2 regions of the Duganella sp. Root198D2 genome follow, and region 2 is predicted to be linked to the other one. Evidence: riboswitches for the same ligand, from Rfam matches in the RefSeq annotation. Region 2 holds a riboswitch; the other holds the start of a gene.
What was found. A riboswitch is a leader RNA that binds a small molecule or an ion and turns the genes downstream of it on or off. The one in region 2 is predicted to bind glycine.
Positions count from the first base shown of each region.

Region 1: linked by a shared signal. The riboswitch ahead of ASE26_RS08930 (hypothetical protein) and the one ahead of gcvT (glycine cleavage system aminomethyltransferase GcvT) in region 2 are both predicted to bind glycine.

Region 1 is NZ_LMIC01000006.1:162,158-177,539, reverse strand. Features, by position in the region: gene ASE26_RS08940 (SEL1-like repeat protein) at 69-1,151, shown strand; gene ASE26_RS08935 (C39 family peptidase) at 1,194-1,775, opposite strand; gene ASE26_RS08930 (hypothetical protein) at 1,789-2,433, opposite strand; glycine riboswitch at 2,587-2,681, opposite strand; gene ASE26_RS30535 (ABC transporter substrate-binding protein) at 2,852-4,075, shown strand; gene ASE26_RS30530 (carbohydrate ABC transporter permease) at 4,091-4,909, shown strand; gene ASE26_RS08915 (carbohydrate ABC transporter permease) at 4,906-5,751, shown strand; gene ASE26_RS08910 (ABC transporter ATP-binding protein) at 5,756-6,850, shown strand; gene ASE26_RS08905 (LacI family DNA-binding transcriptional regulator) at 6,867-7,898, shown strand; gene ASE26_RS08900 (GH1 family beta-glucosidase) at 7,981-9,348, shown strand; gene ASE26_RS08895 (glycoside hydrolase family 3 protein) at 9,360-11,840, shown strand; partial or broken gene ASE26_RS29770 (sugar MFS transporter) at 11,841-13,105, shown strand; gene ASE26_RS08885 (tryptophan halogenase family protein) at 13,063-14,586, opposite strand; gene ASE26_RS08880 (cupin-like domain-containing protein) at 14,600-15,382, opposite strand, start outside.
Region 2 is NZ_LMIC01000044.1:49,450-64,831, forward strand. Features, by position in the region: gene smc (chromosome segregation protein SMC) at 1-3,449, opposite strand, end outside; gene ASE26_RS22150 (low molecular weight protein-tyrosine-phosphatase) at 3,529-3,999, shown strand; gene ASE26_RS22155 (DUF1631 family protein) at 3,996-6,794, opposite strand; gene ASE26_RS30880 (hypothetical protein) at 7,020-7,187, shown strand; gene ASE26_RS22165 (ATP-dependent Clp protease proteolytic subunit) at 7,241-7,801, opposite strand; glycine riboswitch at 7,901-7,986, shown strand; glycine riboswitch at 8,014-8,118, shown strand; gene gcvT (glycine cleavage system aminomethyltransferase GcvT) at 8,168-9,286, shown strand; gene gcvH (glycine cleavage system protein GcvH) at 9,334-9,714, shown strand; gene gcvP (aminomethyl-transferring glycine dehydrogenase) at 9,780-12,659, shown strand; gene ASE26_RS22185 (hypothetical protein) at 12,728-13,057, shown strand; gene ASE26_RS22190 (hypothetical protein) at 13,054-14,577, opposite strand; gene ASE26_RS22195 (hypothetical protein) at 14,581-15,382, opposite strand, start outside.

The sequences.
Region 1 (15,382 bases), on a different contig from region 2:
CCTAGCAAGTAACTAATATGGCGTCGAAGTTTCGGTACGTAGCACTCCTGGCTTGCCTGCATCTCCCCGTGCAATTCGCACATGCACAGGCTTTTTCCCGCACCCCTAACGAAGAGTACGCAAAAGGCAATTACGCGCGCGCTTTCCGTGGTTTCTTTGAGCAGGCATCCCGCAGCAATGACCCCAATGTGCAGTTCAACCTGGGCATGATGTATGAGCGCGGCCAAGGCACAGACCAGAACGACGTTGAAGCCGTGAAGTGGTACTCGCGCGCTGTCGACCAGGGCAATGTCCCCTCGATGCGCCAGCTTGCCGGCCTGATGGCCGCGGGCCGCGGTATCAAGCAGGATGGTGCCGGCGCCCTGGCCCTGCTGCGCAAGGCTATCGAGCAGAACGACGTGGCAGCGATCGAGCAGGTGGCGGGCATGTACTTCGAAGGCCGGGGCGTTCCTGCCGACCAGGCGCAGGCCAAGCAGTGGTACCAGAAAGCTGCTGCAGCCGGCAGCAAGACTGCGCAGGAAGCACTGACCCTGATTGCGGCCATGGAGCGCCAGGCTGCCGGCCCGCTCGCGCCGATCCGCAAGCGCGCGGTCGCTGGTGACGCCAACGCGCAGTATGACCTCGCTGTGGCCTACCATACCGGCAACACGGTGCCGAAAGATCCTGCGCAAGCGCTGGAGTGGTACTTGAAAGCGGCTGAACAAGGGCACGCAATGGCGCAGTTTTACGCTGGCCTGCTGTACTCCACCGGCGATGGCGTAGCGCAGGACCTGGCACAGGCGCGCGCATGGTTCACAAAATCGGCGGCCCAGGACAACAAAGATGCCGCGACCAACCTCGCTGTGATGCTCGACTTGGGCAAGGGCGGCCCGGTTGATATGCCGCAGGCTGCAATCGTGTACCAGCAGGCAGCCAAGCTGGGTAGCGCACAGGCGCAGGTACGGCTGGCAGGCATGTACTGGATGGGCCAGGGCGTGAAGAAGGATTACACCCAGGCCGCAGTCTACTATCGGCAGGCGGCGGAGCAGGGCGAAGTCACTGCCATCCGCAAGTTGGTCTACCTGCTTGAAAACGGCGTGGGGACGGCCCGTAATGTAGACGAGTCGAAAAAGTGGGCGGCCAAGCTGGAGCAGCTGGGCGGTAGCAACTAAAGCGAAAAAGCCCGCCGGGTCGGTCCCGGCGGGTTTTTTCAATCAAGGGCTGACGTTCATGCGCTGCGTATGCGTCCAATTATGGTCGGATGCGCTGACAGCAGAAGCAAAGGTGCGGTAAGTCTGCCCCTCGCCTGGCCACGGATTCATGATGTAGATGTAGTTGGTTCCGTTGTAAGTTTCATAGCCGCGTCCCACCATGATATGGCCGCCGCCGCTGCTCCAGCCGTAGCGGATCACGAAGGGGCGGTTGCCATTGATCTCATTCACCACCGAATTCCACGACAGGTAGTTGTTGATCGCCGTATTCGAAACGCCCCAATTTCCCAGGATGTTCTGCACGCTGCCCGAAGTGCCGTACATATTGTTCGGGCGATTGGCGTAGCTGTTCCAGTTGAAGGTGCTGTTGCCGCAGGCGTAATTGATGCCGTAGGCCCAGTTCACGATCTGGCATTGGCTCGGCGTCCGGTTGTAAAAATTCAGCACCGCTTTGCTGGAGGCTGACCAGCACCACTGGCTGTGCTCCTGGATGGTCAACGGAACGTTCAGCGTGCGCCATTGAGCAAAGGCGGAGGGCAGGGCAAGCACCAGCGCAGCGCCGGCCGCGATTTTTGCGATTTTCATGTTCGGCTCCTCCTTAGCGGAATGCTTCGATGTTGGCTTTGACTGCGGCGCGCAACGGCTCCAGCAAATCGGCGCCTTCGACCAGCTGGCTGCCGTTCTTCTGCAGCAGCAGCGATTCGCGGGCTGAATGCAGCGGGGCGAACCTGGCGCGGTCAACTTCCAGCAGGTCGGCACGTGCCTGGTAGATGCGGATGAAGCGCAGGTTGGAGCGCGCGCCGTTGCCGTGGACGGCCATGGCGGCATCCACGTCTTTCGCCAGCACTGAAGCGCCATATGCGACGGTTTCATAGCGGCCGTTCACTTGCTGCACAGTCGCCAGCCCGATCGGCTTTCCGTGCAAGGAAATGACGAAGCGCCATTCGCCTGTCGGTTTGGCCAGGGAGGCCAGGTCGCCGCGTGCCAGCAGTTCTTTCGGATCCACAGTGTAGACCTCAAAGCCATGGCCGACCGTGGCTTGCTTCAAGTCGCCCACGTCCGTGATATCGAGCGGGAAATCGACCGGTGCACTACCGGGACGGATCGCCTGCTGGTGCTCGGCGAATTGTGCGAGTCCGCGTTTGGCGGCCTGCAATGCCGCGCCGTTGTCTGCTTTTGCCAGGAACGGGGCGGCTATCATCGCTGCGCAGGCAATGCGCAGCCAGAGTCGATGCATATGCATGTGACTACTCCTCTGAAGGTTGGTCAGATATCTTTGAGGTGCGAGGTGACTGCCCCCTCTGTGCTGGACCTGAGAGTTTCACAGGCGTTGGCGGCCTGCTTGCTCCTTCGGTGCGCCAGCGCTGCTTTGCCGGCGGCTCTTCAGAGTTTTGAAAACACGCGACCGGTCCTTGGGCCTGAGAGATTCCGGGGGCGGCTTGCTCCTTCGGCGTTGTCCATGGGTGGGACAAACTCTCCCGATCGCGCGACCGGCGTGCGCCGGCAGCAAAAACAGGATAGCCCAGGGATTTATACGATTTCAATCGTTTTCCGGTACACGTTGCGTTTTCGCCATGAGGGCCTTTCCTGTTATTCTGTTGACACCCGCCCGTGAAATTGGTAACGTTTCCAAAAATAAGCAGCACACTACAGGAGACGGGATGTTTAAGCAGTTATTTGCTTGTGCAATGGCGCTCGGCGCCGCATCCGCGCAGGCTGCCGGGCCGAGCGCGGAAGTGATCCACTGGTGGACGTCAGGCGGCGAATCCGCTGCCGTCAAGCAGCTCGCGAACGCCTACCGTGCCGCCGGCGGCACCTGGATCGATACTGCGATTGCCGGCGGCGAACAGGCCCGTGCAGTCACGCTTAACCGCATGGTTGGCGGCAAGGCGCCGGCCGCCGCGCAGTTCAATATCTCCAAACAGTTCCTCGATATCGTGGACCAGGACATGCTGGTGCAGCTGGACGACGTGGCGCGCCAGGAGCACTGGGAATCCACGCTGCCGGAACCGATCGTGAACACCATCCGCATCGATGGCCATTATTACGCGATGCCGATGAACGTCCACATGCAGACGTGGATCTGGTATTCCAAGGCCGCGTTCAAGAAGGCTGGCATTCTAAAGGAACCTGCAACCGTCGATGAACTGTATGCGGCACTGGATAAGCTGAAGGCCGCCGGACTGGTGCCGTTGGCGCACGGCGGGCAGGCATGGCAGGAACACATCCTGTTTGCGTCGCTGCTGGCGAATATGGGCGGGCGCCAGCTCTACCTGCAGGTGATGCGCGACCGCGACCAGCGCGCGATCAACTCGGAAGCGGTACGCAAGGTGCTGCTGGCCTACAAGCGGCTGCAGTCCTACGTCGATCCAGCCTCGCCGGGCCGCAACTGGAATGATGCGACTGCGATGCTGGTCAGCGGCAAAGCCGGCGTGCAAATCATGGGCGATTGGGCCAAGGGTGAATTCAGCAATGCGAAAATGGCACCCGGCGTCGATTACGGCTGCATTCCTGGCCTCGGCGTGAATTCGCCTTACCTGATTCAGGGCGATGCGTTTGTCTTCCCGCGCTCGGAAAGCGCGGAGGTACAGCAGGCACAAAAGCTGATGGCGAAAGTGCTGCTGGCGCCCGCAACCCAGGTGAACTTCAACAAGCTGAAAGGCTCGGTGCCGCCGCGCGCCGATGCCGATACCAGCCAGCTCGACGTCTGTGCGCGGGCTGGCGCCGCCATCATGCGCGACCGTAATCGCCAGGCCGGCGCGCCCGAAATTTATCTGACGCCTGACCAGAACGGTGCGGTGCAGGATGCGTTGACCGCTTACTGGAACACGTCGATGCCGGTGGACAAAGCGCAGAAGGCGCTGGCCGCAGCATTGAGGAACTAAGCAGTGCGCCGAGCCATGTCCTATGCGGCGCTGTTGCCGATGTTGCTGACGGTTTGCGTGGGCTATCTGGGCTCGTTCGCCTGGACGTTCTATGTATCGCTCACCAGTTCGCGCAGCATCGCGACCAGTAAGCTGGTCGGTATGGCGCAGTACGAGCGCTTGTTCGACAACGAGCGCTGGCTCTTGTCGCTGCAAAACCTGGCGCTGTTTGGACTGCTGTTCGTGCTGGCCTGCATGGTGATCGGTTTCCTGCTGGCCGCCGCGATCGACCGACAGGTGGCAGGTGAGGGCGCATTGCGTACCGTGTTCCTGTATCCGTATGCGATGTCGTTTGTCGCGACCGGGCTTGTATGGCAGTGGATATTGACGCCGGGAGGTATTCCCGGTGTCGAGATCGACTGGCTGGTAGACCAGGATATGGTTCTCTACACGGTCGTGCTGGCATCAGTGTGGCAGGCCTCGGGCTTTGTGATGGCGCTGATGCTGGCTGGCCTGCGCGGCGTCGATCCTGAGATCTGGAAAGCGGCGCGGCTGGATGGCATACCAGTTTGGCGCGTCTACGTTTCCATTGTGCTGCCAATGTTGGCGCCGACACTGGCGACGGTGTTCATCCTGCTGGCGACCATGGTGGTGAAGCTGTACGATGCCGTCGTGTCAATGACCCAGGGCGGGCCCGGCACAGCCAGCGAAGTGCCGGCGAAATTCATCATGGACCACCTGTTCCTGCGCGCGAATATCGGCCTGGCCTCGGCCGGCGCCGTGGTGTTGCTGCTGACGGTACTCGCTTTGCTGGCGCCGTGGGCCTATGCCCGCAGCCGGAAAGGCGCGGCATGAAGGCGGCGCGCATCGGGCTATATGCCTTCCTGGCCAGTGCGGCGCTGTTCTTCCTGCTGCCGCTATACGTGATGCTGGCTACTTCATTGAAGTCGATGGATGAAATCCGGCTGGGGAATATCTTTGCATTGCCGTTGGCCCCTACACTGGATGCTTGGCGTGCTGCCTGGAGCGAGGCCTGCACCGGCGCTGCCTGCGAGGGCGTGCAGGGCGGGTTCTGGAACTCGGTACGCATCGCTGTGCCAAGCACGGTTGTGCCGATCGCGCTCGGTGCGCTGAATGGCTACGCTTTGTCTTTCTGGCGGCCGCGCGGCGCCAGCCTGCTGTTCGGCATCTTGCTGCTGGGTGCCTTTGTGCCGGTGCAGGTGATGATCTACCCGCTGGTGCGCATGATGGCCGGCCTGGGCGTGTTTGGTTCGCTGCCGGCAATCGTAATCGTGCACCTGGTGTTCGGCATGCCGGTATTGACGCTGCTTTTCCGCAATTACTATGCGGCGCTGCCGCAGGAGCTGTTCCATGCCGCGCGCATCGACGGCGGCGGCTTCTGGCGCATTTTCTGGCATGTGATGCTGCCCCTGTCGGCGCCGATGCTGGTGGTGGCGGCGATCATGCAGCTCACAGGCGTGTGGAACGATTACATCCTCGGCCTGGTGTTTGCGGGCCGCGACAACCTGCCGATGACGGTGCAGTTGAACAATGTGATCAACACGACGACGGGAACCCGTCTTTACAACGTCAATATGGCCGCCACGATCCTGACGGCGCTGGTGCCATTGACGATCTATTTCTTGTCGGGCCGCTGGTTCGTGCGCGGCATCGCTGCCGGCGCAGTGAAAGGTTGAACGGATGTCGAACGTAAGTCTTAAAAAGCTGGACATTACCTTGGGCGGGAACGCCATCATCCGGGACCTCGACCTGGAGGTGGAGGAGGGCGAATTCCTGGTCCTGCTGGGGCCTTCCGGTTGCGGCAAGTCGACGCTGTTGCATAGTATCGCGGGGCTGACGGAAACCAGCGGCGGCACGATCGAGATCGGCGGCAAGGACATGTCGCGTACGGACCCGAGCGAGCGCGAGATCGGCATGGTGTTCCAGTCATATGCCCTGTACCCCACCATGACGGTCGAGAAGAATATGTCGTTTGGCCTGCGCATTGCGGGCGTGGCGAAGGCGGAGATCAAACGCCGCGTGGACCGCGTGGCCGCGATGCTGCATTTGGGCGAACTGCTTGGCCGCAAGCCGGCGGCCCTGTCGGGCGGGCAGCGGCAAAGGGTGGCGATTGGCCGTGCCTTGGTCCGCGAGGCCAGCGTCTACCTGTTCGATGAACCGCTTTCCAACCTCGACGCCAAGCTGCGCACGGATTTGCGGCGCGAACTCAAGCTGCTGCACCAGCAACTGGGCGCCACCATGATTTATGTGACGCACGACCAGGTGGAGGCGATGACGCTCGCCAGCCGCATTGTCGTGATGCGTGCGGGGCAGGTCCAGCAGGTCGGCACGCCGGGCGAAGTATACGAACGGCCCGCGAACCTGTTCGTCGCCGGTTTTCTTGGTGCGCCGGCCATGAATTTCATTGACGGCGAAGTCGGCGCAGGCGGCATGTTCTCTGGCGGTGGCCTGCGGCTGGCGCTGGGCGGGATGGCTGCTGCGATGGCCGGGCGCAAGGCCGTTTTGGGCGTGCGTCCGGAACACATTTCGCTGGCGCCGGGCGGTTCGCTGCAAGGCAGGGTGACCCTGGTGGAGCCGATGGGCGCCCACCGCGTGGTGTGGCTGGATTGCAGCGGCAAGCAGCTGTCGTGCATCCTGCAGGGTGGCCGCGCAGTTGCGCCGGATGATGCGGTCGCATTCGAGATTGATGCACAACGCGCGTCGCTGTTCGATCCGGACAGCGGCAAGCGCTTTGATTTGGCGGGCGCTTCAAGTATGCTCGCGATGACGTTATAAGAAGAAAAGGATTCCAGTGGCCACTATCAAAGACGTAGCCCGCTTGGCGGGCGTAGGTTTGGGCACCGCCTCCCGTGTCGTCAGCGGCAAAGGCTCGGTGTCGCCAGCCACGCTTGAAAAGGTAAAGAAGGCAATCGACGAACTGGGATTTCGCCCGTCGCATGCGGCGCGCACGCTGTTGACCGGCACCAGCCAGATGATCGGTGTTTATATTCCAGTCCTGAGCGGCACCTTCTACACGCCCATCCTGCAGATCATTGACACGGAGCTGCGCACTGCCGGCCTGCATATGGTGGTGGCCTTTGGGGTGGGCCTGGGCGATGAACGCAAGCAGGCCAAGGACGGCATACAGTTCCTGATGGAACGCGGCTGCGACGGCCTGATCGTGATGACCAGCGCTTTGCTGGACGAAGACGTCGCGGCCATGGGTGCGCAGCAGGGCAGGATCGTGGTGCTGAACCACAACCTGGCCAGCATTCCGGACCAGTGCTTCACTTTGGACCATAAGCTTGGCGGCCGGCTGGCCGCGCGCGCATTACTGGACCACAAGCATCGCGATATCGCCGTGGTGGCAGGCCCGTCGCGCCTCGCCGACAACGTGGCGCGCGTCGAGGGCTTCATGGCGGAGTTGCAGGACGGCGGCATCGATACCAGCCGCATGTGGGTTGCCGAGAGCGACTTCTCGCCGGCCGGTGGCTGGGCCGCGGCCAAGGAACTGGTGGAATCGGGGCATCGCTGCACGGCCCTGTTCTGCGCCAACGACGAAATGGCGGTCGGCGCGCTGTCCTACTTCCAGGAGGCGGGTATCCGCGTGCCAAATGACTTGTCCGTCATCGCTTACGACGATACGCCGAGTGCGGAGTTTTCCGCGCCGCGCCTGACCACCGTCCATATGCCTTGGCGTGAAATGACGATGAATGGCTTGAGCGCTTTGCTGAACCGCTGTTACGACTTGCGGCGCACGGTGACGCGCAGCTTCCCTGTGACGGTCACGCTGCGCGCTTCCCTGGCCAAGGCGGCCAGTGTCAAGCGCAAGGCTGTCGCATGAACTGAACCTGCAAAAGGGGGCGCTTGCGCCCTTTTTTTCGAGTGAATGTGGAAACCTTTCCAAATCCTGTACACTACTGAATATGACTACTCCAGACCAGATTGAACCAGGCGCCCCGGCGCGCAGCGACTTCGCGCGCGACTTCCTGTGGGGCTGCGCCACCTCGTCCTATCAGATCGAGGGGGCCGGACGCGAAGATGGGCGGGCGGAATCGATCTGGGACCGCTTTGCCGCCACGCCCGGCAAGGTGCGCGACGGTTCGAGCGGCCTGGTGGCCTGCGACCATTACCACCGCTGGCCGGAAGATATGGATATCGCGCGCGACATGGGCCTGAACGCCTACCGTTTTTCGATTGCATGGCCGCGCATCGTCTCCGAATTCGGCGCGGCACCCAACCAGAAGGGCCTGGATTTCTATTCGCGCCTGGTGGACGGCATGCTGGAGCGCGGCATCCAGCCCTGGGCTACCTTGTACCACTGGGATTTGCCGCAGTACCTGCAGGACCGCGGCGGCTGGGCCGAGCGCGACACGGTGCAGCGCTACCTCGAATTTGTCGACGCGGTATCGCGCCGCCTGGGCGACCGGGTGCGGCATTGGATCACGCACAACGAGCCCTGGTGCACCGCCATCCTGGGTAATTTCGAAGGGCTGCATGCGCCGGGGCTGACCGATTTCAGCACCGCCCTGCAGGTCTGCCACCATGTGCTGCTCTCGCACGGCAAGGCAGTTCCGCTGATCCGCGAGAACGTGCCAGGCGCGCGGGTCGGCATTTCCCTCAGCCTGCATCCGCTACGCGCAGCCAGCACTGGAGAGGCCGATCGGGCGGCCTGCGAGCGCCACGACGGCCTGCGCTACCGCTGGTTCCTCGATCCGCTGCACGGACGCGGCTATCCAGCGGCGACGCTGCAAGAGGTGGGCGCAGCGGCGCCGGTGGTGCACGAGGGAGACATGGAGACGATCGCGGCGACGACCGATTTCATGGGCGTGAACTATTATTTCCCCGAGACGGTAGCAGACGCGCCCGGCCACGAGCCGCTGGATGCACGCGTGCTGCCGCCGCCAGCCGGCGCGCAGATCACCGCCATGGGCTGGGAAGTGGCGCCGGAAGGCATGAGCGAGCTGCTTGGCCGCATTCATGCCGATTACGCGCCGAAGGAGTTATACATCACCGAGAACGGCTCCTGCTACGACGATGAAGTGCTGGCCGATGGCAGCGTGGCCGACGTTGGCCGTCGACGCTACCTGGCGCGCCACCTGGGCGCAATGAAGGACGCGATTGCGGCCGGCGTACCGGTAAAGGGCTATTTCGCCTGGAGCCTGGTCGACAACTTTGAGTGGGCGGAAGGCTACCTGCGCCGTTTTGGTCTGGTCCACATCGATTACACAACACAAGAACGAAGGCTGAAGGACAGCGCCAAGTGGTATCGCGCCTTCCTGCAACAGCCGTAAAAGGAGACAGGATGAAACAGGTTTCACTGCTGGCCGCTGCGATGGCCATGGCGCTCGCGGCGGGCGCTGCACCGCTGGCCGACTGGCCGCACGTAAGCAGCGCAATCAAGGCCGACGCGGCGCTAGAGAAGCGCGTTGCCGATATCGTCGGCAAGATGACGCTGGAACAGAAAATCGGGCAAATGACCCAGCCCGAGATCAAGACCGTCGCGCCCGACGACGTTCGGCGCTACTACATTGGCTCGGTGCTGAATGGCGGCGGCAGCTGGCCGAATGGGAACAAGCGCGCCAACGCGGCGGAGTGGCTGGCCCTGGCGCAGAAATACCACGATGCGTCGATGGCGACCGATATGGCGGTCAAGGTGCCCGTGGTATGGGGCATCGACGCCATTCACGGCAACAGCAACGTCTTTGGCGCCACGCTGTTCCCGCACAATATCGGCCTCGGCGCGGCGCATAACCCCAAGCTCGCCTATGAGATTGGTGCTGCGACCGGCAAGGCGGTACGGGCCACTGGCATCGCCTGGGTTTTTGGTCCGACTATCGCTGTGGTGCGCGACGATCGCTGGGGACGTACTTACGAAAGCTTCTCCGAAGATGGCAAGCTGGTGGCACAGTATGCGGGCGAATACGTGAAAGGCCTGCAGGGCCGCTTCAAGACCGATGCCAACGTGCTGGCAAGCGCCAAGCATTTCGTCGGCGACGGCGGCACCGACCAGGGCAAGGATCGCGGCAACAACAAGTCCTCGCCGGCGGACTTGCTCAACCTCCACGGCGCAGGCTATATGCCGGCGCTGGCGGAAGGTGCGCAGACGGTCATGGCGTCGTTCAATAGCTGGAATGGCGTAAAAGTGCATGGCAGCCGCGAGTTGCTGACCGATGTGCTGAAGACCAAGATGGGCTTCGACGGCTTCGTGGTCAGCGACTGGAATGGCATTGCCGAAGTGCCGGGATGCCGCAACGATAGCTGCCCGCAGGCGATCAATGCGGGGCTCGACATGATCATGGTTCCGGATGACTGGAAGGCTTTCATCGCCAACACCATTGCCCAGGTGAAAGCGGGGGAGATCCCGATGTCCCGTATCGACGATGCGGTGACCCGCATCCTGCGCGTCAAGCTGCGCGCGGGACTGTTCGACAAAAAACCTTCGCAGAACATTTATGCCGGCAAGGATGCTGCCTTGCAGGATCGCGAACTGGCGCGCCGCGCCGTGCGTGAATCGCTGGTGCTGTTGAAAAACGAAGGGCCGGCGCTGCCGCTGGCACGCGGCAGGAAAATCCTGGTGGTGGGCAAGAGCGCAGACGACATCCCCAACCAGACCGGCGGCTGGTCGCTGACCTGGCAGGGTACTGACAATACCAATGCCGACTTCCCGAATGCGGACAGCATCCTCACAGGTATTCGCGCTGCTGCGGGACAGGGCAATGTGGAATTCAGCGTTGACGCGAAAGGCGTTGACCTGTCGCGCTTCGATGCCGTGATTGCGGTCATTGGCGAGCGCCCCTATGCGGAAGGCGACGGCGATATAGGTCCCTCGGGCACGCTGCGGCACAGCAGCCGGTATCCGGAAGACCTTGCCGTCCTGGAAGCAGTGGCGGGCCAAGGCAAGCCGGTAATCACCGTGTTCGTTGCGGGCCGTCCCCTGTTCGTGAACGACTTGCTCAACCTGTCCGACACATTCATCGCGGCGTGGCTGCCTGGCACCGAAGGCAAGGGCGTATCCGACCTGCTGGTTGCGGGCCCGCGCAACTACGCCTTCGGCGGCAAATTGTCCTTCTCCTGGCCCCAATCGGCTTGCCAGACGCCTTTGAACTTTGGCGACGCAGGCTATACACCGCTGTTCGCCTTGAACTATGGCTTGCGCAAAGGGCAGCGGTCGAAGCTGGGAACACTTGATACTTCCTACGCTCCGGGCGGCTGTGGTTCGAGCAATACCGTGACGGTGCACGGACAGGCAGACCGCGCCAGCTTCCCGTTGTCGATCCGCAGCGGCAGCCAGCAACTGGCATTGGGCGCCGATTTGAATGCGTCTTTCCGCCTGCCGGGCATCACGGTGCAGACGGCGCAGGTGAACACGCAGCAGGACGCCAAGCAGGTTACATGGTCGGCGGGAGCTCCGGCCGGAGCGGCGCTGGTCGCGCAGGGCGCCAAACCGATCGTGCTGCCGCCTGCCGCCGTACGCGACGGGGTCTTGCAATTCGATGCTGTCGTGGCCGCCCCGCCGCAGGGTAAAGTCATGCTGACAATGCAAGATACCGCATTGGATGCGACCAGGCTGTTCGCCCGCATTGCAGGCAAGGGCAAGCGGAGCATCAAACTTCCCCTGGCCTGCTTCACTGCGCGCGGCTTGCAGCTGGAGCGCCTGGACAAGCCGTTTGCCATCAGCGCCGGCGCCCCGTTTGCCGTAGCCATCGCCAACATCGAAATCGCCGGCGGTGCAGCTGGCGCCGCCGATGCGGTACGTTGCGAAGAACTGACCAAGGAGAACTAAATGGCGAGCATTGCCCCTGACTCATCTAACGTCGCGCAGCAGCATGCGGCTGGCGGCACGCAGGACAACGCCAACACGAGCGCGCTGGTGATCGTTACCATCCTGTTCTTCATGTGGGGCTTGATCACGTCCCTGAACGATGTCCTGATCCCGCACTTGAAGGCGATCTACACGCTGACCTATGTGCAGGCAATGCTGGTGCAGTTCTGCTTCTTCGGCGCGTACTTCATCGTTTCGCTGCCGGCGGGAGCGCTGATTCGCCGCATCGGCTACCAGAAGGGCGCGGTGACCGGCTTGCTGATTGCCGCCGGCGGCTGCGCGCTGTTCTATCCCGCCTCGTTCGGTGGCTACGGCCTGTTCCTGTTTGCTTTCTTTGTGCTGGCATCGGGCATCACCATCCTGCAGGTGGCCGCCAATCCCTACGTGACCGTGCTTGGCGCGGCGCGTACGGCATCGAGCCGCCTGACGCTGACCCAGGCCTTCAATTCGCTCGGCACCACCATTGGTCCTTCCGTCGGCGGCCTGCTGATCCTGTCGGCGGTTGGCGCGGCTGCTGGCGCCGCGGCGAATGCAGCGACCGTGCGTGGTCCTTACCTGGGGTTGGCCGCTGCGCTGGCGCTGCTGGCTGTGTTGTTTCTCGCCGCCAGGCTGCCGCAGATTGCCGATAGCGGCGATGCGTCGCTACCGGGCGAAGGACATGGTTCCGCGTGGGCGCATCGCCACCTGGTACTGGGAGCAATCGGCATCTTCCTGTATGTGGGCGCGGAAGTCAGTATCGGCAGCTTCCTGATCAATTTCCTCGGCGAGCCGCATATTGCCGGCCTGTCGCACGCCGACGCCGCGCATTACGTCAGCATCTATTGGGGCGGTGCGATGGTGGGACGTTTCATCGGCTTCGTCGTGATGCGCGTTGTCAGCCCTGGCAAGACGCTGGCATTTAATTCCTTGCTGGCGATCGCGCTGGTGCTGGGCGCCGTATTCGGCAAGGGAAGCGTTGCGATGTGGGCGGTCCTGGCAGTTGGCCTGTGCAATTCGATCATGTTCCCGACCATTTTCAGTATGGCGCTGAATGGACTGGGCAAGTACACGGGGCAGGGCTCGGGCATCCTGTGCATGGCCATTGTCGGCGGCGCACTGGTGCCGTTCGCGCAGGGCGCGCTGGCCGATTCGATCGGTGTGCAGGCGTCCTTCATGCTGCCGGCCGCCTGCTATGCCTTCATTTTTACTTCGGCGCCAAGTACTCTTCCATGTACGCCGCGCAGTAGTTCTCCAAGTACTGCTGGTGCGGCGGCAGCTGCACCACAGTACGTGCCACATTGCTGCGGATGCTGTCGAGGAAGCAGGACAGCTCAGCGTCGCCCATCAAATCCGCGGACGGGTGGTGCTGCATCGGCGTGATGCCCTGTCCCAGCATCACTTGGACCCAGGAGTTTTCGGCAAACAGTTCATTTGACAGGCGGAACACGCGGCCTGTTTCGCGGAACATGTCGATGCGATGGCGCAGCGACGCCGGCACCTCCATGGCGGCGCAATGGCGCCAGAACGCCGCGTCGCGCCGGTTCGTGACCTTGTAGTGCAGGATGATGAAATCGCGGATATGCTCGATCTCGCTCCATGCCTGCGTGTTGTATTCGTCGATCTCCGACTGGAAGATGCCATTTGAAGGGAACATCTGCAGCAGGCGGATGATGCCGCGCTGGATAAGGTGGATGCTGGTCGATTCAATCGGTTCCAGGAAGCCGCTGGCCAGGCCGATCGCAATGCAGTTCTTGTTCCAGACTTTGCGGCGCTGTCCGGGCTTGAAGCGGATCACGCGCGGCTGCACCAGCTGCTCACCGGTGATATTCGACATCAGCCTGGCGCGTGCGGTTTCGTCGTCGACGAACTTGCTGGAGAAAACAATGCCATTGCCGACGCGGTGCTGCAGCGGGATGCGCCACTGCCAGCCCCATTCGTGGGCGATGGCCCGCGTGTAAGGCACGGCTGGCCCGCTGGAGGAAGTCTGGACTGCGATCGCGCTGTCGTTGTGCAGCCACTGCGACCAGTCTTCAAACTCAGCGCCCAGGGTTTCGCCGGCCAGCAAGGCGCGGAAACCGGTGCAATCGATGAACAGGTCGCCCTCGAGCATGGCGCCGGAATCGAGCTGCAGGGCCGTGATGCAGCCGCTGGCGGCATCGGTGTGGACCTTGGCGATCCTGCCTTCGATGCGCCGTGCGCCGTAGCCTTCCGAATATCTGCGCAGGTATCGTGCATAAGCGCTGGCGTCGAGATGATAGGCGTAGTTGATGCCTTCGCATGGCAGGTGGCCAAAACGGTTCATTTGCGCGGCTTTCAGCTCCAGGCAGTAGTCGCCGTAGTCGCCGGCCAGCTTGCGTTCGCGGCCCTTATGCCAGAAATGATTGAATCCGGCGGTCCAGTGATCGGTACCCGTCATGCCGAAGGAATGGATATAGTCTTCGTTGACGTTGCGCCAGTTCTCGAAGCTGATGCCCAGCTTGAAGGTGGCCTTGGTGGCAGCCATGAATTCCTGTTCATCGATCTCCAGCAGCCGGTGGAAATTCAGCAGGCTCGGGATGGTCGCCTCGCCGACACCAACGGTGCCGATTTCGTCCGACTCCACCAGCTTGATGTCCAGCACTTTGCCAAGGCTGCGCGAAATCGCTGCGGCAACCATCCAGCCGGCGGTCCCGCCACCTGCAATGACAACGCGCCGCACTGGGCGGCGCCGGGATTGTTCATCTCTCACTTCGGGTCTCCGCTTATCGGTTGATTTTCTTGAGCAACTGGGCGCGCAGCATGCGAGCTGCGTTGTCGTCGATCGGGCCGAGCATACCCCGGGCGCCCTCTGGAACGTGGGCTGCCGTTCGTTCATCGGCCTCGAATACGTAATGACGGAAGATCTCCTGCCATGCGCTGCGCTGTTCTGGCGGCAAGTCGCGGATCGAGAGCAGCGACAGCATGAGCGCATTGACGGGCGTGTCCATGTAAGGCGGCGACTGGCGCCACCAGTAATTGACCAGCACATTGAAGCACTCCAGCGCTTCGACATGGTGCCACCACATGCTGGGGATGAAGATGGCATCACCTGGCTCCAGTTCGGCGCATTGCGCATGGCGCATTGCTTCGCTGAAGCGGGGGAAGCGTTCGAGGTCCGGCTGGTGCAAGTCGACCAGGCTGATTGGCTGGCCGGCCGGCGTGAAGTCCAGTGGGCCGACGTACAGGTTCGCCAATTGGCCTGGCGGGAACAGCGTGAACCTGCGTCTGCCGGCAGTCACGCAGGCCAGGTTGTCGGGCAGGTCGTAGTGGGCCGGGATGCGGGTCCGGTTGCCGATCCAGATGCTTGCGAGCGCGTCGCGCGCGTCCAGGCCAAGGGGATTTTCCTCAAGGTAGCCCGGCAGGGCCGTTTCTATAGTCGTGGAGCCGACGTAGATGGTGGGAGGATGCGGATTGTCGCGCTGGCCGGCGAGTTGCATCAGGACGTGGTCCAGGCGCGTGTGCAACGAGGCGAAATTGAAGCCGCTCAGGTCCTCGTTGTAGAAGAT
Region 2 (15,382 bases):
ATCGTCACACCGATCAGTTGATTGGCCATCTCCATCGCAATCTTATTGTGCGAAATGAAGAGGAATTGGGTCTGGTCGGACATGCGCTTGACCATGCGGCAGAAGCGCTCGGTATTGGCATCGTCCAACGGCGCATCCACCTCGTCGAGCAGGCAGAATGGCGCGGGATTCAAACGGAACATCGAGAACACCAGGGCCGTTGCGGTCAGCGCTTTTTCGCCGCCGGACAGCAGGTGGATGGTGGCGTTCTTCTTGCCTGGCGGTTGCGCCATGACCTGCACGCCGGAGTCGAGGATTTCCTCGCCGGTCATGGTCAGTTTCGCCTGGCCGCCGCCGAACAGGATCGGGAACAGCTCGGAGAAACTCTGGTTGACGCGATCGAAAGTATCCTGCAGCAGCTCGCGCGTCTCCTTGTCGATCCTGGTGATCGCATCTTCCAGGGTCGCAATCGCTTCGTTCAGGTCGCGGTTCTGCGCATCCAGGAAGTTCTTGCGTTCCGATGCGGTGGCCAGTTCGTCCAGCGCGGCCAGGTTGACGGCGCCCAAGCCGGCAATGGCGTTGGTCAGGCGCGTCACTTCGCCCTGCAGGTAGGATGCCTTCATGTCCGGGTGCAGTTTTTCGGCCAATGCGGCTTCGTCGGCCTGCACCTCAGCCAGCTGCTGCGCGAACTGTTCCTGGTTCAGGCGCGCAGCCTGCTCCTTCAACTGCATCTCGGTGATCTTGTCGCGCTGCGGTTGCAGGCTGCGCTCACCCTGCATGCGCGCGTCTTCGAACTGGCGCAGCTGCTGCGTGATCTGGTCGAGTTCATGGCGGGCGTCGGCCAGCGCGCGTTCCTGCTGCGTGCGGCGGTCCAGCAAGTCCTGCAAGCCTTCGTTGGCGGTGCCCGCTTCCAGGCCTTCCAGCTCCAGTTTGCCGGCTTGCAGGCTTTCCGTCACTTGCGCCACCTGCGCGGTGGCGGTGGCAATGCTGCGGCGCAATTCGTCGATGCGGTTGCGGCCCGACTTCTCGGCGAATTCGGTTTCCTGCGCCTTGCGTTCCAGTTCGCGCAAGGCTTCGCGGGCGTCGGCCAGGCGCTGCTCTTTCGCCATGAAGGCGGTCTGGCCGTCTTCGTGTTCGCCTTGCAGGTTGCCCAGTTCCATGTCGAGCTGTTCGAACTTTTCTTCCGACTCCAGCTTGACCTGCATCTGTTCTTCTTCCTGCGCCGAGATTTCGGCCAGGTCGCTCTCGATCTGGTTGCTGCGCTGGTTGAAGCGCGCTTCGATTTCGGACAGTTTGACCACTTCGAGCTGCAGCGTGTGCACGCTGGCGGTCAGGCTTTGCACCTTCGCACGCAGTTCGGTCAACAGGCGGCTGTGGTTGCCCAGCGCGGCGTCGGCGCGCACGGCGCGGCTGCGGGCCTCCTCCGCCAGCATCGATTGCGCGCGCAATTGCTTGGTGATGTTGTCGATCTCGTGCTGGCGGCCCAGCATGCCGGCCTGCTCGTCGTCGGCGGCGTAGAAGCGCACCGACGACTGGGTGATGAGGTGGCCCTGCCTGGTGACGAAACAGCCGCCTGCCGGCAGCGTCGCGCGCGCCGCGAAGGCGCCGGCATTGTCGTCGGCCAGGAACACGTTGTGCAGCCAGTCCTGCAGCACGGCGCGCAAGCCCGGGTCGTTCAGCTTCAGCAAGTCGATGAACGGGCGCAGGGCCGCGTCGCCGGCAGGCGCAGGCGCGGCGCCCGCAGCGGCAGGCGCGAACAAGGCCAGTTTGGCGGGCGGGGCATCGTTGAAGAAGTGCTTGGCCCACTCGATGTTCGATACCTGCAGTGCCGAAGTGCGTTCGCGCAGCACGGCTTCGAGCGCGGTTTCCCAGCCCTCCTCGATATCCAGCTTCTGCCACAGGCGCGGCAGCTCGTTCAGCTCATGCTTTTGCAGCCAGGGCGTGATCTTGCCCTCGGTCTGCACCCGCTCCTGCAGCTGGCGCAGCGCATTCAGGCGCGCTTCCAGCTGGTGCGTCGCGGCAGACTCGGATTGCACGCCAGCTTGCGCCGCCTGGCGCTCTTCTTCCAGCTTTGGCTGCTGCTCCAGCGCTTCCTCGAGCATCATGTTCTGCTCTTCCAGCGACTGCTGCTTTTCTTCCAGCTGCATCTTCAGGTTGGACAGGTGCGAGGAATCGGGCATCGCCAGCCCGCCCTTCTCCTGCTGCAGGCGCTCCTTGCGCGTTGCCAGGCCAGCCAGGATGTTGGATGCATTGCGCTGGTGCGCTGATTCCAGCTCCAGCTGCTGCTGCGCCTGCATGATGCGCGCACGCGACTCGGTGCTCCGGGTCTGCGCCTCGCGCCACTCCTGCTCCAGCACCGGCAGCAATTCGCCCTTCTGCTCCGCCAGCATGCGCGCCTCTTCCACGCGCGCCGACAGCTCTTCCAGGTTGATTTCCGCTTCAGCGACCTGGCCGCCATATTCCTCCGCCTGCTGCGCCCACTGGTCGCGCTGCGCGGTCAGGGTGGCAAGCTGCTGCTGCAGGCGGCTGCGCGACTCGATGACGAACTTGATCTGCGCTTCCAGGCTGCCGATTTCGGCATTGGTCTGGTACAGGTGGCCCTGCGCCTGGTGCAGGCGGTCGCCGACGGCGAAGTGCGCCTGGCGCATCTGCTCCAGGGTCAGTTCCACATTGCGCAGCTTCGCGGTCTGCTCTTCCAGGTCGTTCTGCGCCTGTTCCATGTCGCGGAAGTACTTCGCCTGCTCGGCCTGCGCCTCGTTCTTGCGCAGCAGCCAGAGCAGCTTCTGTTTCTCTTCCTGGTCGGATTGCAGCTGGTGGAACCTGGTTGCCACCGCCGCCTGGCCTTCCAGCTTTTCCAGGTTGCTATTCAGCTCGCGCAGGATATCGTCCACCCGCAGCAGGTTTTCACGCGTATCGTGCAGGCGGTTTTCCGTTTCGCGGCGGCGTTCCTTGTACTTCGATACGCCTGCCGCCTCCTCCAGGAAGACGCGCAGTTCTTCCGGACGCGACTCGATGATGCGCGAGATCATGCCCTGGCCGATAATCGCGTAAGCGCGCGGGCCGAGGCCGGTGCCGAGGAAGATGTCCTGGATATCGCGCCGGCGCACCGGCTGGCCGTTGATGTAGTAGGTGGAGGTACCGTCGCGCGTCAGCGTGCGCTTGACCGCAATCTCGGCGTACTGGCCCCATTGGCCGGACGCCTTGCCCTCGTTGTTGTCGAACACCAGTTCCACGGAAGCGCGGCCGGCTGGCTTGCGATGGGTGGAACCGTTGAAAATCACGTCCTGCATCGACTCGCCGCGCAGCTCGGAGGCCTTCGATTCGCCCAGCACCCAGCGCACCGCGTCGATAATATTGGACTTGCCGCAACCGTTTGGACCAACCACGCCGACCAGCTGTCCGGGTACCTGGAAATTGGTGGGATCGACGAACGACTTAAATCCCGACAATTTAATGGAAGATAGACGCACGTTTTATCTGTACTTCGCCCGCTGGGACGTGTTAAAAAAGTGGCTAATCATACCATTTTCCCTGTATAGCAAGAACAAAATGAAGACCAGAACCGCCATCCTGTTTGTATGCATGGGTAACATTTGTCGCTCCCCGACCGCGGAGGGTGTATTCCGCGCCCGCGCCCAGGCCGCCGGACTCGATCTGCACATCGATTCCGCGGGCACCCATGCATACCATATTGGCAACCCGCCTGACCCGCGCTCAACCCGGCATGCGGCAGCCCGCGGCTACGACCTGAGCCCCCAGCGCGCCCGCGAAGTCGCGGCCGAAGACTTCGAGCGCTTTGATTACGTGCTGGCGATGGATCACGACAACCTGGAGGCGCTGCTGCGCGCCTGCCCTGCGCAACATCGCCATAAGGTCAGGCTTTTCATGGAGTTTGCCTCGCACTCCGGATCAGACGTGGTGCCCGATCCGTATTACGAAGGCGCGAACGGCTTCGATTTGGTGCTGGACTACATCGAGGACGCATCGGACGGCCTGCTGGCCGCCCTGCGCAAGACTTAAGACGAAGTGCCGTTGGCCGGCAGGTCGTGGTGGTCGTCGTTGACAGCTGCGACCCCGCCCATGGCCATCGACAGGGCGGCCGCCACCACACCCTCGGTGCGGATCAGGCGCACGGTACCCTTGCGGAATTGCTCCGCCATGGCTTCGCCGGTGATCGAGAAGGCCTCCTGGCGGCCCGTGGTGGAGAAGATATAAAGCGTCTTCAGTGGGCTGATCCAGGCCAGCTTGACTTTTCGCTGGCTGCCGTCCTGCTGGTCGAATTCGAGCCACATGCCGCGCGCCAGGCTATCCACCTCGATCGCCGCATCGTCATCCGGCGGCGGCGCCTCTTCCGACTTCACTTCGGCGACAACCTGCAGCTGCATGCGCCGCTCGGCATCCTTTTTCGCCACTTCCATCGCGAGTTCGACCTGGCGCTCAGGCGACATTTCGATCGGAGCGCGCACGATGGAGGCATGGCATTCCGCCAGTTCGGCGAAGAATTGCAAGCGGTCGGCGTCCTGCCACTTGACCACATCCAGCCACTTGTTCAGCGTGGACAGCAAGGTAGGCAGCTTGGAAATGAGCTTCTTGCGCTCGTCCTGGGTAATCTTCGGACGCACGCTCCAGATCAGGTCATCCATGGTCTGGGTGGCGTTGTTGACGGCGCCCGGCTTTTCACCCTCGACACTATAGGCGATGGTCAGCACCGACACCCACTTGTTCTCGAGGAAGGCTTCGACAATCGCCACCACTTCGCCGGTACCGATGCGCAGCGCCACGGCATCCTTGGCCGACTTCGCGGCCACCGACATTTTTTCCTGCTTGAGCGCCTGTGCAATCGGCTCCGCCATGGCGGCGGCCGCTGCGGCCTCCTCCGCCTTGATGGACGCTTCCAGCTCGTTCACCGCCTCGGTGAACACCGTCATCTCTTCTTCGTGGTCCTGGCTGACCATTTCCACGCTGCGCTGCATGGCTTTATACAGCGGATCGTCAGGATCCTTGTGCTGCTCCCAGCCCATGCGCGACAGCAGGTCGATCATGCGGCGCGCAGGGTGGGCTTCCTGGAAGAAGAAATTCTTGTCGACCAGCGCAGCCTTCAGCACAGGAATCTGCAGGAAGCGGATCAGGTTGCGGATTTCCGGCGAAATGCTGGTATCGCGGAAGACGGTATCGAACACCGCCGACAACAGGTCGATGGTGCCTTCGTCGGCGCGCGTCAGGCTCCCCGCAGGCGCCTGCTCCTTGATCTGCGGCAGCAGGAATACATTACCCATCGAGCCGCCGGCCGCTGCCAGGCCTGGAGCCGGCATCGCACCGCCGCCAGCCTGCATGGGGCCAGCCGCGAAACCGGATGCCAGGCCCATGCCCGGCGCCGGCATCGCGCCGCTATCGGCACTGGTGAACACGGCGCCCGACGGCACACCGCGCTGCAACTGCGCCAGGAAATTCATCAGCGGCTCTTTGGCGTTGATCAACGATGCGCGCTGGGCTGCTTCGTTATTGGCGCCGCCATGGAAACCCTGTGCCGGTCCTTGCACCCAGCCACCCGCAGGCACGGCCACGCCGCCCGGCACGCCCGGCACCGCAACGCCGCCCATCATCCCGCCCGGGACGCCCGCAGCCACTACCCCACCCTGCATTCCCATGTCCGCAACACCGGCACCGGGGGCTGAGATGATCGGCAGGCCGCCGCCGGGTACAACGCCGCCGGCAGGAATCATCATGCCGCCCGTCAGCGCAGCGCCAGGAACACCTGGCATCATGCCGGCGCCTGCAGGCATCATGCCAACGCCAGCAGGCATTGCCATGCCGGGCATCGCGCCCGGAACAAATCCCGGAGCCTGCATTGCCTGGCCAGGAGCAGCCATCGGCGCCGCCCCCATGGCCGGTGCTGCGGCCGCGGCGGAATCCGCGGTGTGCGCCGGCGCGCCATACAGGCCCGGCGCAACGCTCAAGGTCGGCAGCGACAGGTCAAGGTCGCCCAATTGTTCAAATCCACTCGGTCCGGCCGCGGCGCCGCCTGGCGCCTCGCCCGTGCCCGAAAAGAACTGGCGCAATTGTTCCGCCAGTGCAGCCTGCTGGTTCTTCTTGCGCGAAGGAGCTTGCGATGCATCGTGCGAATCGGCACGGCGCGACTTGTGTTTTTCGACCGAGCCGGGACCGACGCCTTTGCGCTCGAGCGCGCTGCTCAGCTCTTCGAGCATGCTGCCGAAATCAAAGAATTGTTCCGGGCGCAGGAATGGCTTGATCAGCTCATTCGCTTCCTCATCCTTGATGAAATCGATCCACGCCTGCTGGAAGGCGCCGAGGAAGACTTCGGGACGGAAAGGATTCTGGTTGATGCGCAGGATGTCGCGGTCCAGCAGGAAGGCAAGGCGCACATTGAGCGTAGCCAGGCCGTCCGAGTACTTCACCTCGAACGCCTTGCTGAAACTGTTCAGGGTGACCTTGGTATCCATCTCTTCCATGGATACCAGCGACAGCGCGTCTGTCAACTTGCGGGCCGGCGCCTTCTGGCCAGGCGCCAGCTGGGCGATTTCCAGCCGCAGGTCATTTTCGAGCTGCTTGGCGAAAATGCCGAGGAAGGCGTAATGGTCGGTGCGCAGGCGATTGCCGGCGCGCAGGCGCGCCTGCAGGGTCTTGACGTCGACAGCATGGTCGGCATCGACCAGCTCGCCGGCCCAGGTCGTCGACAAGGCGACGAACTGCTCGCTGATGTGTTTATTCACCAGGCCAATCAGGTTTTCCAGCAAGGCATGCCGCGGCGTGACCGCTTTTTTAGGCGCCGAAGATGTTGGGTTTTCTGGAAGCATGGTCTGGCCTGGCTTTGGTGGTTATTCACATTGTCGCAGATTATTGCCAAGTGGCAATAGGTAAACGAAGAGAATTTCGAAATATTTAGGGTGCTGTGGAGAAATTGTTGAGTTTGCACCACGATGGTGCAGGATAAATCCTACAAACCTGGCCGTTGCATTCCGATTCACCTTTACTATTACACAAAGCAAGATGAAGTTCCGATCCTTCAGAAAGGAACTGTCATGAAATCCAGGAAAAAAACCAGCAAACAGAGTTCGAGCCCAGGCACCCGCCAAAGTGCCGACCAGGGTTCGCGTTCGGGCGCGCAATCGGGCAGCCAGCAGTCCGATACCGGCCGCCAAAGCAAGACGGACAAGAAAACACCGGCCAGCCGCAGCGGCAATCGCTAGATGAGCCGCGGCGCACGAGGGGCCTGGAAGCATGCTTCCAGGCCCTTGTCGTTTCAGATATTCGTCACGCGCTTGCCTTTGGGCGGCTTGAAGTCGGCGACCGCGTTTACCAGGCCCACTTTGGCAGCCTCCGGGGCGGTCAGGTGCAGGTCGGAATAGGCGTGGATATTCCAATGTTCGTCGGTCAGCTGCACGTGCTTGCGCAGGATCGCCTCGGTGCGCGCATCATCAGCCTGCAAGCCCTCGACAATGATGCGCAGCGCATCCGGCCGGGCGCCATGCGGCGCGCTGGCGTGGGACTTATGCACCATGAAACGCGCTGTTTCGCTGGCATAGCGCTCCTCGCCGGACAGGAACAGGATCACGGCAATTGAAGCTACCGCGCCGCCGTTATAAGTGATGATCTTGATGGGCAAGTTGCGCAGGTAATTGTGCAGGCACAGGCCGTCGCTGACGTAGCCGCCGTTGGACTGGATCAGGATGTGCGCGATTTCAATGCCGTCCTCCGTCATGTCCGCCACCGCGTCGAACATGCGGTGCACCATATCGCTGTTCACGTCGCCGGACAGGGTGAACCAGGCCTCCGTATCGCGCTTTTGCTTTTCTTCGCTCATGGTCGCTCCACTCTGTAAATGGATGTCCGGCCATTCTAGCGCAGGCGGTTCCAAAGGGGCGTCAAGATTGACTTTATTGTCCTCCTGTCATATAGTCGCAAGTCTTGATCGGGAGAGACCAGCGTACGCTGGCGCCGAAGGGGCATTACCCAGAAACTCTCAGGCAAAAGGACCGGTCAGGGGGCCAACCCCGCCAGCAAGCTGGCGGGTGGGGCTAAAACTCTGGAGAGCGGCCCGCCATGGCGCGGGGCCCACCGAAGGGGCGTGCGGGAATACCTTCCCGTTATCTCTCAGGTACCAAGGACAGAGGGGTAGGCGTATTCATGTTTACGTTTATTAACCCCTATTCTCTGCCCTGAGGTATCAATGACGCTCAAAGCAACCCCACTCAACAACGCTCATCGTGCCCTTGGCGCCCGCATGGTCGACTTCGGCGGCTGGGACATGCCGGTCAACTACGGCTCCCAGATCGAAGAGCACCACGCCGTGCGCAGCGACGTCGGCATGTTCGACGTGGCCCACATGTGCGTGGTTGACATCAAGGGTGCCAACGTACGTTCCTTCCTGCGCGGCCTGGTCGCCAACAACGTCGACAAGCTGCAGGTATCGGGCAAAGCCCTCTACTCCTGCATGCTGACCCCGGAAGGCACCGTCATCGACGACCTGATCATCTACTTCATCAACGAAGAATGGTTCCGCCTGGTGGTCAACGCCGGCACCGCGGAAAAAGACATCGCCTGGATGGAGAAGCAGAACGCAGCCACCGGCGCCGGCCTGGCCATCACCCAACGCCGCGACGGCGCCAACGCCATGGCCCTGATCGCCGTGCAGGGCCCGAACGCCCGCGCCAAGGTATGGGAAGTTATTCCGCAAGCCAAAGCGGCTACCGCAGAAATGAAGCCGTTCAACGTGGCCCTGGTGCCAGGCACCGCCTTCGGCGAAGCCATGGTGGCCCGCACCGGCTACACCGGTGAAGACGGTTTTGAAATCGGCGTGGCGGCAGAACAGGCTGAAAACCTGTGGCACGCCCTGAATGCCGCCGGCGTCAAGCCGGCAGGCCTGGGCGCGCGCGACACCCTGCGCCTGGAAGCCGGCATGAACCTGTACGGCCAGGACATGGACGAAACCGTGAACCCGCTGGACGCCGGCCTGGCATGGACCATCGACCTGGTCTCCGAGCGCGACTTCATCGGCAAGGCAGCCCTGCAAGCCAAGGGCCAGAACGCCCAGTTCGTCGGCCTGATCCTGCGCGAAAAAGGCGGCGTGCTGCGCGCCCACCAGAAAGTCATCGCCGCCAACGGCGAAGCTGGCGAAATCACTTCCGGCACCTTCTCCCCGACCATGCAGCAGGCAATCGCGCTGGCGCGCGTGCCGATGGGCGTGACCGTGGGCGACACCGTGCACGTGGAAATCCGCGACAAGAAGCTGGCCGCCACCGTCGTGAAGCTGCCTTTCGTCCGTAACGGTAAAATCCTGGTTGCTTGAGCCAGAATTCTGCAGAACCAAACAATAACCTTAGCCTTGGAGCCAATATGAGCAACATTCCAGCAGACCTGAAGTACACCGAGTCCCACGAGTGGGTACGCGCTGAAGCAGACGGCACCGTGACCGTCGGCATCACCGAATTCGCGCAAGATGCCCTGGGCGACATCGTGTTCGTCGAGCTGCCAAAAGTAGGCGCATCCTTCACCGCCGGCGACGACGCTGCCGTGGTGGAATCGGTGAAAGCCGCTTCCGACATCTACGCCCCGGTTTCGGGCGAAGTGGTTGCCGTAAACGACGCCGTGGTCGGCGCACCTGAATCGATCAACGCCGACGCTTACGCGAACTGGCTGTTCAAGATCAAGCCTAGCGATGCCGGCGCCATCAACGGCCTGCTGGACGCAACTGCTTACGGCAACGTAGCGCACTAATTACTGCATTATCGGGCCCGCTGTGTGCGGGCCCTTTTCACATTCTGGCCAAGAGATTTCCCACCATGACCCGCACCAGCCTGACCCAACTTGAAGCCCGCGATGCTTTCATCGCCCGCCACATCGGCCCGGAAGCCGCAGAACAGCAGCAGATGCTGGACGTGCTCGGCTACGCAAGCCGCGCCGCCCTGATCGACGCCATCGTCCCGCCAGGCATCCGCAACAAGAGCGCCCTGCCCCTTGGCCAATTCATCCAGCCGCTGCCGGAAAACGAAGCGCTGGCCAAGCTGAGAGGCATCGCCTCCAAGAACAAGGTGCTGAAATCCCTGATCGGCCAGGGCTACTACAACGCCCACACCCCGGGCGTGGTATTGCGTAACATCTTCGAAAATCCGGCCTGGTATACCGCCTACACCCCGTACCAGCCAGAGATCTCCCAGGGCCGCCTGGAAGCGATCCTGAACTTCCAGCAGGTGCTGATCGACCTGACCGGCATGGCCATCGCCAACTCGTCCATGCTGGACGAAGGCACCGCCGCTGCCGAAGCCATGACCCTGATCCAGCGCGTCGGCAAGTCCAAGTCGAACACCTTCTACGTCGCCAACGACGTGCTGCCGCAGACCCTGGAAGTGGTGCAGACCCGCGCCGAGCCGCTGGGCATCACCGTCAAGACCTTCGACCCGTCCGAACTGGCCGGCGTCACCGACGCCTTCGGCGTGCTGCTGCAGTACCCGGGCGTGAACGGCGTTGTGCGCGACTACCGCGCCGCCGTTGAAACCGTTAAAGCTTCCGGCGCCATGGTGATCGTTGCCGCCGACCTGCTGGCCCTGACCATGCTGACCCCTCCGGGCGAATGGGGCGCCGACGTGGTAGTCGGCAACTCGCAGCGCTTCGGCGTACCGCTGGGCTTTGGCGGCCCGCACGCCGGCTACATGGCGACCCGCGACGAGTACAAGCGCTCCATGCCGGGCCGCCTGGTGGGCGTGACCGTGGACCAGAACGGCAATAAGGCTTACCGCCTGGCCCTGCAGACCCGCGAACAGCACATCCGCCGCGAAAAAGCGACCTCCAACATCTGTACCGCACAGGTGCTGCTGGCCGTGATGGCTTCCATGTACGCCGTCTACCACGGCCCTAATGGCCTGAAGCAGATCGCCGAACGCACCCACCGCTACGCCGGCATCCTGGCTGCCAACCTGAAGTCCCTGGGCTACTCGGTCAACGAATCCTTCTTCGACACCCTGACCGTCGCCACCGACAAGGCCGACGCGCTGCACGCCGCCGCTGTTGCCGCCGGCATCAACCTGCGCAAGATCGACGCCAAGCACGTCGGCGTATCGCTCGACGAAACCTGCGACCGCGACACCCTGGCCGCACTGTGGAACGTGTTCAGCGGCGGCAAGGCTGCCCCTGACTTCGACGCAGTGGAGGCAGCGGTCGGCACCAGCTTCCCTGAAGCGCTGGTGCGTACCTCCGCGTACCTGGAGCACCCGACCTTCAACCGCTACCACAGCGAAACCGAAATGCTGCGCTACCTGCGCTCCCTGGCCGACAAGGACCTGGCGCTGGACCGCACTATGATCCCGCTGGGTTCCTGCACCATGAAGCTGAACGCCACCAGCGAAATGATCCCGGTGACCTGGCCGGAGTTCTCGACCATCCACCCATTCGCGCCAAACGACCAGACCGTCGGCTACCGAGAAATGATCGCCCAGCTGGAAGAAATGCTGTGCGCCGTGACCGGCTACGCCGCTGTCTCGCTGCAGCCTAACGCCGGCTCGCAAGGCGAATACGCCGGCCTGCTGGTGATCAAGAAGTACCACGAGTCCCGTGGCGAAGGCCACCGCAACATCTGCCTGATCCCATCCTCGGCACACGGCACCAACCCTGCATCGGCCGCCATGGTGGGCATGCAGGTTGTCGTTACTGCCTGCGACGACAAGGGCAACGTCGACCTGGCCGACCTGAAAGCCAAGGCGGAACAGCATTCCAAGAACCTGGCATGCGTGATGGTGACCTATCCTTCCACCCACGGCGTGTTCGAAGACGGCATCACCGAACTGTGCGAAATCATCCACTCGCACGGCGGCCAGGTGTATGTTGACGGCGCCAACATGAACGCACTGGTTGGCGTAGCCGGCCCAGGCGCGTTCGGCGGCGACGTATCGCACCTGAACCTGCACAAGACCTTCTGCATCCCGCACGGCGGTGGCGGCCCAGGCGTCGGCCCGATCGGCGTTGGCGCACACCTGGCCAAGTTCCTGCCTAACCAGCGCTCCAACGGCTACGTGCGCAGCGAAGACGGCATCGGCTCGATTTCGGCCGCACCGTTCGGCTCCGCATCGATCCTGCCTATCTCCTGGATGTACATCGCCATGATGGGCGGTGAAGGCCTGACCGCCGCAACAGAAACCGCGATCCTGAACGCCAACTACGTTGCACGCCGCCTGGCGCCGCACTTCCCGGTCCTGTACTCGGGCCACGACGGCCTGGTAGCGCACGAGTGCATCCTGGACCTGCGTCCGCTGACTGACGCCACCGGCATCAGCAACGAAGACGTGGCCAAGCGCCTGATGGACTTCGGCTTCCACGCGCCGACCATGAGCTTCCCTGTTCCAGGCACGCTGATGATCGAGCCGACCGAATCCGAGTCCAAGGTTGAACTGGACCGCTTCATCGACGCCATGGTCGCCATCCGCGCCGAAATCGCCAAAGTGGAATCGGGCGAGTTCGACAAGCTGGACAACCCGCTGAAGTTTGCCCCGCACACGGCGGAAGTGCTGCTGTCCGACAAGTGGGACCGCAAGTACAGCCGCGAAGTGGCAGCCTACCCGGTACCATCGCTGCGCAAGCAGAAGTACTGGCCGCCAGTCGGCCGCGCCGACAACGTGTACGGCGACCGTAACCTGTTCTGCGCCTGCATCCCGGTCAGCGACTACGCATAAGCGAACGCTTGCCTGAAACGCCAAACGCCGGTACCGTGAGGTGCCGGCGTTTTTTTAATGGAATCTGAATGAAGCAATCTAATAAAGCAGCCCTGTTTTCAGGACTTGGCTTCCCCGGCCTTGGCCAACTGCTCGTGCAGAAACGCACTGTCCGCGGCCTGGTCTTCATGCTGCCGGCGCTGGCGGCGTTCTCCTGGCTGATGTACGGCCTGTGGAAAGCCACCTCGGTGCTGATGGATGAAGCCCTGAGCGGCGTCCTGGCGCCCGACCCCATCGCCATTACCCAGCGCCTGACCAAAGCCAGCATCGTACCCGGCGCCTCCATTGCAGGCTGGATCCTGCTCGCTTGCTGGATCGCCAGCATCGCCGACGCACTCCTGGTGCGCGACAAGCCTTAAGCTACGCTGCGCGCCACCCGCGCAGCGCGCTGCACATCCTGCGCTTCGTCATCCCAGACTGCGGCCTGGGTAATTTCTTCCGCTCCAACCTGGGCGCCATCGGAATTAAACCGCAGCCAGGCCAGAGCGCCACCGGGCGTGATGCCGATTGCATGCACCCCGCCGTGGTTCGGCGCCGCTATCAGGGCTGCCATCACCAGCGTGGTGGCAATCGGTACCGGCATGCCCCAGTGGCCGCCCTGCTTCCGGCACACGAGCCACAGCCCGCCAGCACCGTCGCCGTAAGCCAGGTGCTCGCCAATCGGGCTCGCTTCGCTCCACACCACGCAAGCACCGCCGATATTGGCAACCGGTTGCGGGACCGACTGCCCGCCGCGATAGACCACGATGCTCTCGCCTGCCACAAACACATCCGGCACGTTCGGAACGTTGGACGGTGCCAGGTGCAGGTTGGTCGCACGGCGCGGCAAGCCCTGGTAGTCGATCGCAATACCCCACGACGCGGCGCGCGCAAAGCTATTGAAGCGCAGCGTGCGGCCGCAAGGCGTATCGTTCAAGCGCCAGGCGCCCGGAACGCGATAGCTGCCGATTGCCGTCGCCAGCGAATCCGCGCCATCCTGCTCCTCCCATGCTGTCAGCGGACCTTCGACCGCAGCGTTGAAATACCAGGTGTTCGCTGCCGTCACCAGCACCATCGGGACCGCACCCGATTGCAGCAAGCCAAACGAAATGCGCGTTACATCGTGCTCCACTTCCGGCACATGGCGCGGCGCCATGCCGCGCATCGTCTCCACCCAGGCAGCTTCGTCGAGGTGGTTAGGGATGCCGACCGCCACATGCAAAGTCGGCCCGCCGCCGCTGGCCCAGGGCGCGACCGCCAGCGCCAGTGCGATCGTGCCATCGGGCGACTGCTGCACGTCCAGCGCCTGCACCTTGCCCGGTTTGTTCAAGGGCAACATGCCGCTCAGGTCCGTCTGCGACCAGCGCCCGAATGGCGTGCGACGGAACATATACAGCGAACGATTGGCTCCGACCGTGAACACCAGCGGCAAGCCGGAGGCGTCGCGCACCACGAACAGCGGTGAACGCGCCATGGCGGGCGCTGCGCAAGGGCTGGAACGATAGCCCGATTCGTATAGCGGCACCAGCTCCTGCCGCACCAGTGCCGGCAGGTCGCGGCCGGACGTCACCTGGCTGCGCCAGTACGCCATGTCAGCCGGCTGCGACGCATCGTAGCGGTCGAACACCGCGTTATAGGCCCGCAGCAGGCGTTCCTTCACATCCAGCTCCGCCAGTTCCGGGCGCGCCAGCAATTGCAGCGCCAACTCGGCGCGGCCGCGCACGGCCTCGCCCTGGCAACTATACAAAGTAGTCCACGACAGCGCTTCGCTCGCCATCGGCTCCCGTTGCAGCACAATGCGCGCCACGCGCGCGGCAGCAAAACTCAGGGCGCCCGATGCATTGGCGCCACCCCATTTCCGGACCTGCGCCACAGGCGCAGATGTCATCAGCACAGACATGCTTCATTCCCCCAGTTCGATTTCTATGTCACCAGACTCGTTGATGCGCAAGTCACGGCAACCCAGCTTGCGCCCTGGGGCCAGTCCCTCGGCAACGGCGGCAAACATGTCGCCGGTAGCCGTTGCCAGGAAACCGGCAATATCCTGTTGAACCGCGGCCAGGCTGGCGGCATTGCCTTCCCACCACAGGTTCATGCGCTGCACATTCAGCAAGTGCGGCAGCGGGTCCGACACCACGTAAATGCCCGTGGTCCCGGCATCGGTGGCCGGCACACCCTTGCGCGCCAGCGCGGCAACGCCTACCCGGCCGTTCTCCACCAGCCACTGCAAGCGCAGCGACCATTGCAGGGTGGCACGCGCCCAGGCCTTGCCCATATAGCTGCGCTGGCGCGACAGCGGCAATTCCTGCTTCACGCTGTCCCATTCATAGCGGCCCAGCACGCTGCTGATATCGATGGTCGGGCGCGGCACGCCGTCCGGGCCGGCTTGGCGGCCCATGGTCACCATGCATTGCAAGTCCTGCTCCGACTCGCGGTCATGCAAGGTACGGTTGGCCTCCTGCCAGTTCAGCAGCACGTGGTCGCGATAGATCCAGCCATTGCTATTACGGATGAAGCGGGCGCGCAAGCCATTCCTGAGTGACGCCTCGACGCCGGATTTCTCGTTCTGGCAGTCCTGCGAATTGACCTGAGCCACTCCCTCGCGCGAGGCGACATAGTCTGGCAAGGAGTCCAGGCGACGCTGCAGCTTCTCCACCACCATTGGGTAAATGTATTGGCGCAGGAAGCTGTCGCGTTCGATCACC